DNA from 3 places in the Bradyrhizobium sp. STM 3566 genome. Region 1 is predicted to be linked to each of the others. Evidence: riboswitches for the same ligand, from Rfam matches in the RefSeq annotation. Region 1 holds a riboswitch; each other region holds the start of a gene.

Region 1 (3,241 bases):
TTCGATCGCTAGAAGAAGCCCCCGCGTAATCCGGGGGTCGACCGCGCTAAAGGTTCCCGTGCCCAGATCGCCAGTCGTTTGAACCGAGAAGATCGCGTTTGGCGCGTTGGCACCCTCGTGCCAATTCACGATACCAATAACGTTGGCATCACCGAAGCGTTCATTCAAGATTGGCGCGTAGCGCGCATAGTCGTTACTTACGACCTCGTTCGTGGCCACGATCGAAATTCTGGCGTCATGCAGGCCAGCGATTTCGAGGACGGAGTGCCCATCGACTTCGAAACTCGTTGGAACGAGAGCGCATTCGGCCTTGAGAGCATCCAGCACGTGCCCCGCGACGGGGTCTTTTTCCCGATCGACGCAGAAGACAAAGACGCCATGTCTCATCGAGACCCTCCGCCCAGTTCAAAGCCGATCGAGAGCACAGGACGTCTATCTTCAAATTGGCGCCGTCTTTTCGACTTTCTCGGAAAACACGATGCTCCCTGAACCGAAATCCGCGCTTGCACGGCGACGAGAGTGGGCGGGCGGGAGGAGATTAACTCAAGCCCGAATAGCGTCACAACCGCGCCCCTCGCGCACTGAGTTCTGTTACGGGCGAGCCTGTTTGACGGAGCAGCGAGCGGAACTCGCGCAAATTGAAGATCGCGGCAGCGGATCGCCGGACCATCAGCGAACTTAACCTGCCTGCGCGGCGAACGAGAGCAGCGAATCCTGCCGCCACAAGCCAGAGACGTCGACGCAAGCGATGTGAAGAGCCTCTCATCGAGCAGAGCGACCGCCTCAGGCGCGCAGTCCTCCATTTTGGCTCGACTTTGAAAGAGATGCATGCCAGGCACAGCTTCGTAGGGTCCTACACCACCGCTTATTTATTAGAGCGTCGCCACGCAAACATTGTGCGTTCTTTTGGGGATCCCGCAGTATTTCTGCGCTTGCCGCCGATAGCGCGCTGAAAACCAATGGGCGAAACCACTGGGATGTCCGGCGAATGCAATCATCAAAAAGCGAGATCAGCATAGTACCAGGCAACAGACCACCTGCTAATCTTGGTAGGGAGCTGGGGCAAACACCGAGTTGTTCGAGCTAGGGCAAAAATCGAGTTGTCGCTTACGCGTCCACTTTTTGGGTCCGACGATTCATCACGGCTTGACAGGTAGCGAGTACGTCTGAGAGTATTATCGTGTCTGATGATGGTGTGCGGGAGAGCGCGATAAGCCTGCAAAGGCGTATCACCGCCGACGGAGCAACTCCCCAAGGAAACTCTCAGGCCCAGGACCGTACACCGAGGACGATCTGGAGAGAGGTGCTGGTCAGCACCCACCGAAGGGGACCGTGATCCACGAGGATTGCGGACAAAGCTCTCAGGTGCAGGGACAGATTTGGGGACGGAGACATGGCGAAGCCATTCACCGTTCGTTGAATCCTGTCCTGGAGCACACGATGAGTACGATCGTCATTATAGGATCCGGTATCACCGGAGTTACAACTGCCTATGCCCTGGCCCGCCGCGGCTATTCGGTTACAGTCTTGGATCGCCAGCGCTATCCGGCGATGGACACTTCGTTTGCGAACGGCGGCCAATTGTCGGCGAGCAATGCCGAGGTGTGGAATAGCATCGCAACAATCGTTAAAGGCTTGAGGTGGATGCTGCGCAAAGACGCACCATTGTTGCTGAACCCAAGCCCCAGTTTTCACAAGTATACTTGGCTGGCAGAGTTCGTAGGCCAGATTCGAAACTACCGCCACAACACGATCGAAACGACGAAACTCGCGATAGCTGCTCGCAAGCATCTTTTTGAGCTAGCCGATCGGGAGAGCATCGATTTCGACTTGGAGCGGCGAGGAATTTTGCACGTTTACTCGAGCAAGCTCGACTTCGATGCGGCCTCTCGCGTGAATCAGTTGCTGCTCAAGGGCGGATTGGATCGCCGTCCCGTGACGCCCTCTGAAATGCTTACAATAGAGCCAGCTCTGCGCGATCAGTATTATGGCGGATTCTTTACCCCGTCTGACTCAACCGGCGACATTCACAAGTTTACGCGCGGCCTCGCTGCGGCTTGCGAGCGAGGGGGCGTACGCTTCGTCTTTGGTGCCGAGATCTGCGGCATGCGGTCCGATCGAGACGGCGTGGTCGTACACTGGAAACGAGGTTCGCTAAAGGAAGAACTCAAGGCCGAACGCGCAGTGGTTTGCGCGGGGGTCGGCAGCCGCCGCATTGGTTCAATGCTGGGGGACAACATAAACATTTATCCCGTCAAGGGCTACTCCATCACGGTAGAGCTGAGAGACGAAACGAGCCAAAAGGCTGCGCCCCGTGTCAGCCTGCTTGATGAGGCCACCAAGATCGTGACCAGCCGGTTAGGAGAAGATCGCTTCCGGGTCGCGGGGACCGCCGAGTTTAATGGCGAAAACCGCGACATCCGCTGGGACCGAATTAAGCCTCTGATACGGTGGGTAGAGCGATCGTTTCCGGATGTGTCTACCGCTCAAGTGGTGCCATGGGCGGGCTTGCGTCCTATGACACCTAGCATGATGCCGAGGGTTGGCCGAAGCAAACGCCCGAATGTTTTCTACAACACCGGCCATGGCCATCTCGGCTGGACATTATCCGCTGTCACAGCTGAAATGATCGCTGATGTCATTGCGACAGACCGCAGCAATACTCGGCTGAGCGCATCCGTGTCCTGATCCTGTTGAATGGGTCCTGGTTCATGCTCCCGCCGATATCGCGGCAGGAGCATGTCGCTTGTGATAGCGCGGAAGCGGGATTTGCAGTCGCCTTCGAAGGATGATGCGCCCGTCAGTCAGGGCGACTTGGTTCCGGCAATTCATTGTACAGGTAAGATCCTGCGGACCACTTGGCACGCTGTTTCCAAAGCCTTCGTATGACGCAGTTGTTGCGACCGTCCCGAATGGACACCGACCAGATGGGGCTGCATGAGCGACGTCGTTTCTTAGCAAGGCGCACGCGGTACACACCGTGAAGTGCCGTTTGCATTAGGGCAGGACGTAGCTTTGCGCGGCCCGAATCAGGCGCCAAAGCCGTTCGCGCCGCTCACCCAAGCGTAAAACCAACCTGAGCTGCCACTGAACTTTCATCCAGCGGCGGTTAGAGTCTCGGTGGTTTGTACGCCAAGTGGCGCGGGTGGAGCAACGGACGATCGGCGGAGCTGGTCGGGGTTGCGCAGCCGATCGTCCGTTGCGGTGAGGTGGGCGGCATAGGCCGCGGGGGTGAGGTATT
Region 2 (3,241 bases), 3.7 Mb from region 1:
CCGGCATCTACGACATGAAGGGCGGCAACTATCTCTCGCTGGAAGCAATCCGCCAGCTGGCGCGCGCCTCGTTCACGACGCCGCTGCCGATCACCGTGCTGTTCACGCCGGATGAGGAAGTCGGCACGCCCTCCACGCGCGACATCATCGAGGCCGAAGCCGCACGCAACAAATACGTGCTGGTGCCGGAGCCCGGCCGCGCCGACAACGGCGTCACCACCGGACGTTACGCCATCGCACGCTTCAATCTCGAAGCGACGGGACGGCCGAGCCACGCCGGCGCGACGCTGTCGTCGGGACGTTCGGCGATCCGCGAGATGGCGCGGCAGATCCTCGCGATCGACGCGATGACGACGGAGGATTGCACCTTCTCGGTCGGCGTTGTCCACGGCGGACAATGGGTCAATTGCGTTGCCACGACAGCCACCGGCGAAGCGCTGTCGATGGCCAAGCGTCAGGCCGATCTCGACCGCGGCGTCGAGCGGATGCTGGCGCTGTCGGGCACCAACAACGACGTCACGTTCAAGGTGACCCGCGGCGTGACGCGGCCGGTCTGGGAGCCGGATGCCGGCACCATGGCGCTGTACGAAAAGGCGCGCATCGCCAAATCCCTCGGCGCGGAATTACCGCATGCAAGCTCCGGCGGCGGCTCCGACGGCAACTTCACCGGCGCGATGGGAATCCCAACGCTCGACGGCCTCGGCGTCCGCGGCGGCAACGGCCACACGCTCGAGGAGTTCATCGAGGTCGATAGCCTGGTCGAGCGGGGACGCTTGATGGCGGGATTGCTGGCGACGTTGGAGTAACGGCGCAGCGACGACGCAGGCTTCGCACTGCACAATGCATTGGCAATCGGGGTCGAAATTTAGCCTTGTCCAAAAATGAGGCGTATCGTACTGCTCGGCTTGTGCACGCGACGATGCGGGAGAGATCGCAACGAAGGCATGCTGCTTTCGTTACGGCGCCGACGGAGCAACCGCCCCGGAAACTCTCAGGCAAAAGGACTGTATCGACAGGACGATCTGGAGAGAGACGGCACGATTTGATCATCGTGACGTCCACCGAAGGGGATAGTCCGAGGCTGACCTTCCGAGGTCCGCGCCGGATCAAGCTCTCAGGTAACCGTGACAGATGGGGCGCCGCCAACGGCTTTCGAGCCGGCGGTCAGCCATCTCTAACTCACGGGAGCCCCGACTTCATCATGACTCATATCGCCATCATCGGCGCCGGCATCACCGGCGTAACGACCGCCTATGCCCTGCTGGAACGCGGTTACAAGGTGACGGTGCTCGACAAGCACCGCTATGCCGCAATGGAAACCTCGTTTGCGAACGGCGGACAGCTCTCCGCCAGCAATGCCGAGGTGTGGAACTCTACCGCGACGATCCTGAAGGGCCTGCGCTGGATGTTCCGGCGCGATGCGCCGCTGCTGATGAATCCGCGGCCGAACTGGCACAAATATTCGTGGATGAGCGAGTTCGTCGCCAATATCGGCAACTACCGCGCCAACACCATCGAGACCACGCGGCTGGCGATCGAAGCGCGCAGGCATCTGTTCGACATTGCTGCGCGCGAAGGCATCGACTTCGATCTCGAGCGCCGCGGCATCCTCCACATCTATCGTGACAAGGCCGGCTTTGAATCCGGTCTGCGCGTCAATGCGCTACTGCAGGAAGGTGGCCTCGACCGCCGCCCGGTGACGCCGGAGGAAATCCGCGCGATCGAGCCGACACTGCGGAAGGACTATTATGGCGGCTTCTTCACGCCGTCGGATGCGACCGGCGATATCCACAAGTTCACCCGCGGGCTGGCGGAAGCCTGCAAGCGGCGTGGTGCGACCTTCATTCATGAGGCCAACATCGATTCGATCGCACGGACCGGCAGCGGCTTTGTCATCGGCTGGGCCGATCTCGCGACGAGCGATGCTGACGCGTTTCAACGCGGCATGCTGAAGGCGGACGGCGTCGTGGTCTGCGCGGGCGTTGCGAGCCGTCATTTCGCCGCCCTGCTCGACGAGCGCGTCAACGTCTATCCGGTGAAAGGCTACTCGATCACCGTGCAGCTCGACACCGCCGAGAGCCGCAACGCCACCCCGACCGTGAGCCTGCTCGACGAGGCCGCCAAGATCGTCACCAGCCGGCTCGGGGCCGATCGCTTTCGCGTCGCCGGCACCGCCGAGTTCAACGATTTCAATCGCGACATCCGCGCCGACCGCGTGCAGCCGCTGATCGACTGGGTGCGCAGCAACTTCCCCGCCGTCGAAACGTCGCGCGTCGTGCCCTGGGCCGGGCTGCGCCCGATGATGCCGAACATGATGCCGGTGGTGCGCGCGGGACGGATACCGGGCGTGTTCTTCAACACCGGCCATGGCCATCTCGGCTGGACTCTGTCGGCGGCGACGGCGCAGATGATTGCCCAGACCATCGACGGCTGGCGCGGGCTCAATGCGACGCCGACCGTGCCTTCACTTAGGGGTGAGCATGAACTGCGACATGCATCCTGAGTGGCCGATGCCGGGGACATGCCGGCCTCTTGCTACAGGGCAGCCCTTGGCACACAATTTGCCCCAAGAGGATGGCGTCTCCGGGCAGCCTTTTCAGTCCAAGTGATAGGCATGATAGACACGACAGAATTCCCGGGTGCCTCGAGGCGCCACAAGTTCCGCAGCCGGAGATAGGTGCATGCTGGGTTATCTTATTCGCCGCGTTCTGGCCGCGGTGCCCGTGATGGGCGTCGTCGCTCTGTTCGTGTTCCTGCTGCTGCGGCTGACGCCCGGCGATCCCGCCGCGATCCTCGCCGGCGACAACGCGACGCCGGAACGGCTCGAGCGCATCCGCGCCTCGCTCGGCCTCAACGAGCCGCTGATCGTGCAGTTCATCACCTGGGTGAGCAAGCTGCTGCACGGCGACCTCGGAACCTCGCTGATCTCCAACCTGCCGGTGATGAAGATGATCGGCCAGCGCGTCGAGCCGTCGATCTCGATCGCGCTGTCGACCATCGTCCTCGCCGTGATCGTCGCAGTGCCGCTGGGCGTGATCGCGGCGTGGAAGCACGGCACCTGGATCGACCGTTTCGTGATGGGCCTGTCGGTCCTGGGCTTCTCGGTCCCGGTGTTCGTGGTCGGATATGTCCTGATCGAGATCTTCGCGATCGATTTGCGCTGGGTGCCGGTGCAGGGCTTCCGCAGCATCTCGAACGGCTTCGGGCCGTTCTTCGAGCGTATCATCCTGCCGACCTGCGC
Region 3 (3,241 bases), 3.8 Mb from region 1:
TTGCGGAAGCGCGTCTCTTCCAGCCGCAGCGTTTCCTCGATCAGCTTCTCCGCGCGCATCAGCTCGGGGTAAGCCTGGCCCATCTCGCGCACCAGCGCCCAGACCAGCCGGTGCATCAAGGGCTCTTTCGCACCCAGCAGCTGCGCATGGCGCATCGCCCGCCGCATGATCCGGCGCAGCACGTAGCCGCGGCCCTCGTTCGAAGGCAGCACGCCGTCGGAGACGAGGAAGGCCGAGGAGCGCAAGTGGTCGGCGATGACGCGGAACGAGGCCGCATTCTGCTCGGTCGGTCCGCTGCCCAGCGCGGACGCGGTCGCGTCGATCAGGTTACGGAACAGGTCGGTCTCGAACACGCTCTCGACGCCCTGGAGGATGCAGGCCATGCGCTCCAGGCCCATGCCGGTGTCGATCGAGGGACGCGGCAGATCCACGCGCTCCTCCTTCGTCACCTGCTCGTATTGCATGAACACGAGATTCCAGAATTCGAGGAAGCGATCGCCGTCCTCCTCCGGCGAGCCCGGAGGCCCGCCCCAGATGTGCTCGCCGCGGTCGATGAAGATCTCCGAGCAAGGGCCGCACGGCCCGGTGTCGCCCATCGCCCAGAAATTGTCCGAAGTCGGGATACGGATGATGCGGTCGTCGGCGAAGCCCGCGATCTTCTTCCACAGGCCCGCCGCCTCATCGTCGGTGTGATAGACCGTGACGAGCAGCTTGTCCTTCTTCAGCCCGAACTCGGAGGTGATCAGCTTCCAGGCGAGCTCGATCGCGCGCTCCTTGAAATAGTCGCCGAACGAGAAATTGCCGAGCATCTCGAAGAAGGTGAGATGGCGCGCGGTGTAGCCGACATTGTCGAGGTCGTTGTGCTTGCCGCCGGCGCGCACGCATTTCTGCGAGGTGGTGGCGCGCTGATAGGGGCGCTTCTCGACGCCGGTGAAGACGTTCTTGAACTGCACCATGCCGGCATTGGTGAACATCAAGGTCGGGTCGTTGCGCGGCACGAGTGGCGAGGACGGCACGACCTCGTGGCCGTTCTCGGCAAAGAAGTTCAGAAAGGTCGACCTGATCTCGTTGACGCCGCTCATGTTCATCCAATCGGGTATGCTTGGGCCCGCTGCCGCCGTCCAAACCGGAAATTAAGGCTGATATCTGCGGGCCAAAGCGCTTTTAGACAAGGCCAGCTTCGCTGTCCAGAAACTGTGCAAGGAGATCAGAGGGTTGCCGCAGGCGCGCAATCCCGTTGAAAGGCACAGAAGTCGCGTTGACAGGCTTGGCCGGCCTGTGGTCTCTACCCATCTGTATCGTACGGCCACGTCGGGAGAGACCGGCACTGGTGCCGGCGCCGAAGGAGCAACCGCCCCGGAAACTCTCAGGCAAAAGGACCGCGTGGCTTTGACAGCATCTGGAAAGAGGCGCCGACGGGCATAAGACCCGGACTGCGTCCGCCGACGGGATAATACTCTCAGGCACAGCGACAGATGGGGCTTCGACCGGTGTCCATCGGGGAATCCTCCCCGGGAACCGCCGAGGGCCCCTTAGATGCTAGCGAATAACCAAGACTCCCTGAAACGTACACCCCTCCACAGCCTCCATGTGTCCCTGGGCGGCAAGATGGTGCCGTTCGCGGGCTATGACATGCCCGTGCAGTACCCCGCGGGCGTCCTGAAGGAGCACCTTCATACCCGGGCCTCCGCCGGCCTGTTCGACGTCTCCCATATGGGCCAGATCGCGCTCCGGCCGAAATCCGGGAGGATCGAGGACGCCGCCCGCGCGCTGGAGCGGCTGGTGCCGCAGGATATCGTGGCGATCGCCGCGGGGCGGCAGCGCTATGCCCAGTTCACCAATGACGATGGCGGCATTCTCGACGACCTCATGGTCGCCAATTTCGGCGATCACCTGTTCCTGGTCGTCAACGCCGCCTGCAAGGCTGAGGACGAGGCGCATCTGCGCGCGAATCTCTCTGGCGACTGCATCATCGATTCGCTGGAAGGCCGCGCGCTGATCGCGCTGCAGGGCCCGAAGGCGGAAACGGTGCTGGCGAAATTCTGTGCAGAGGCCCCGGCGATGAAGTTCATGGACGCCGGTCCGCATGAGGTTGCCGGCATCAAGTGCTTCGTCTCGCGTTCCGGCTACACCGGCGAGGACGGTTTTGAGATCTCGGTTCCCGCCGCCGATGCCGAACGCCTCGCCAAGATGCTGCTGGATAATCCGGACGTGCTGCCGATCGGCCTGGGCGCCCGCGACAGCCTGCGGCTGGAAGCCGGGCTCTGCCTGTACGGCCACGACATCGACACCGCGACCACGCCGGTCGAAGCCGCGCTGGAATGGTCGGTACAGAAGAGCCGCCGCAGCGGCGGGACGCGCGCCGGCGGTTTTCCCGGCGCAGAGAAGATCCTCGCCCATTTCGATGGCGGCGCGCCCCGCCGCCGCGTCGGACTGCTCGCCCTGGGCCGCGCGCCGGTGCGCGAGGGCGCGCTACTTTTTGCCGACGCTGCGGGCGGCGAGCCCATCGGACAAGTCACCTCGGGCGGTTTCGGCCCGAGCCTGAGCGCGCCGGTCGCGATGGGCTACGTGCCTGCGAGCCTCGCCGCGCTCGGCACAAAACTCTTCGCCGAGGTGCGCGGTCAGCGACTGCCGCTCGCAGTCGCCGCCATGCCTTTCGTGAAAAACACCTACAAACGCTGAGGACGAGACAATGACCACGACGCTGTACACCTCCGACCACGAATGGCTCGCCATCGACGGCGATACCGCCACGGTCGGCATCACCGATTACGCGCAGCAGCAGCTCGGCGACGTCGTGTTCGTCGAACTGCCCAAGGTCGGCCGCGCGCTGAAGAAGGCCGAAGCCGCCGCCGTCGTGGAATCGGTCAAGGCCGCCTCCGACGTCTACGCACCTGTTACCGGCGAAGTGCTCGAGACCAACGAGGCGCTGGCCGCCGAACCGGCGCTGGTGAACTCGGACGCGCAAGGCGCGGCCTGGTTCTTCAAGATCAGGATCGCCGACAAAAGCGAGCTCGGCGGCCTCATGGATGAAGCCGCCTACAAGGCGCATACGGCGTGAGATGACGAGAACTCTAACCTCATTCTCAGTGTCATCACCCGCGAAGGCGGGTGATCCAGTACGCCGCGGCCCATCGGCCCTAGCCGAAACGCCTGCGTTTACTGGATGCCCCGCCTTGGCGGGGCATGACAGCAACTCCTAGCGAGGACCCATGATGACCGCGCACCGCAAATCCAATGG

What was found. Region 1 has a riboswitch for glycine ahead of P6U27_RS31220 (D-amino acid dehydrogenase). Riboswitches for the same ligand answer to the same signal wherever they lie in the genome.
Region 2: linked by a shared signal. The riboswitch ahead of P6U27_RS13580 (D-amino acid dehydrogenase) and the one ahead of P6U27_RS31220 (D-amino acid dehydrogenase) in region 1 are both predicted to bind glycine.
Region 3: linked by a shared signal. The riboswitch ahead of gcvT (glycine cleavage system aminomethyltransferase GcvT) and the one ahead of P6U27_RS31220 (D-amino acid dehydrogenase) in region 1 are both predicted to bind glycine.

The regions. Positions count from the first base shown of each region.
Region 1 is NZ_CP120692.1:6,554,066-6,557,306, forward strand. Features, by position in the region: gene P6U27_RS31215 (D-aminoacyl-tRNA deacylase) at 1-387, opposite strand, end outside; glycine riboswitch at 1,189-1,288, shown strand; glycine riboswitch at 1,292-1,379, shown strand; gene P6U27_RS31220 (D-amino acid dehydrogenase) at 1,441-2,688, shown strand; partial or broken gene P6U27_RS31225 (IS3 family transposase) at 3,096-3,241, opposite strand, start outside.
Region 2 is NZ_CP120692.1:2,866,222-2,869,462, reverse strand. Features, by position in the region: gene P6U27_RS13585 (M20/M25/M40 family metallo-hydrolase) at 1-806, shown strand, start outside; glycine riboswitch at 913-1,017, shown strand; glycine riboswitch at 1,021-1,133, shown strand; gene P6U27_RS13580 (D-amino acid dehydrogenase) at 1,202-2,503, shown strand; gene P6U27_RS13575 (ABC transporter permease) at 2,682-3,241, shown strand, end outside.
Region 3 is NZ_CP120692.1:2,722,712-2,725,952, reverse strand. Features, by position in the region: gene alaS (alanine--tRNA ligase) at 1-1,082, opposite strand, end outside; glycine riboswitch at 1,303-1,391, shown strand; gene gcvT (glycine cleavage system aminomethyltransferase GcvT) at 1,537-2,682, shown strand; gene gcvH (glycine cleavage system protein GcvH) at 2,693-3,061, shown strand; gene gcvP (aminomethyl-transferring glycine dehydrogenase) at 3,216-3,241, shown strand, end outside.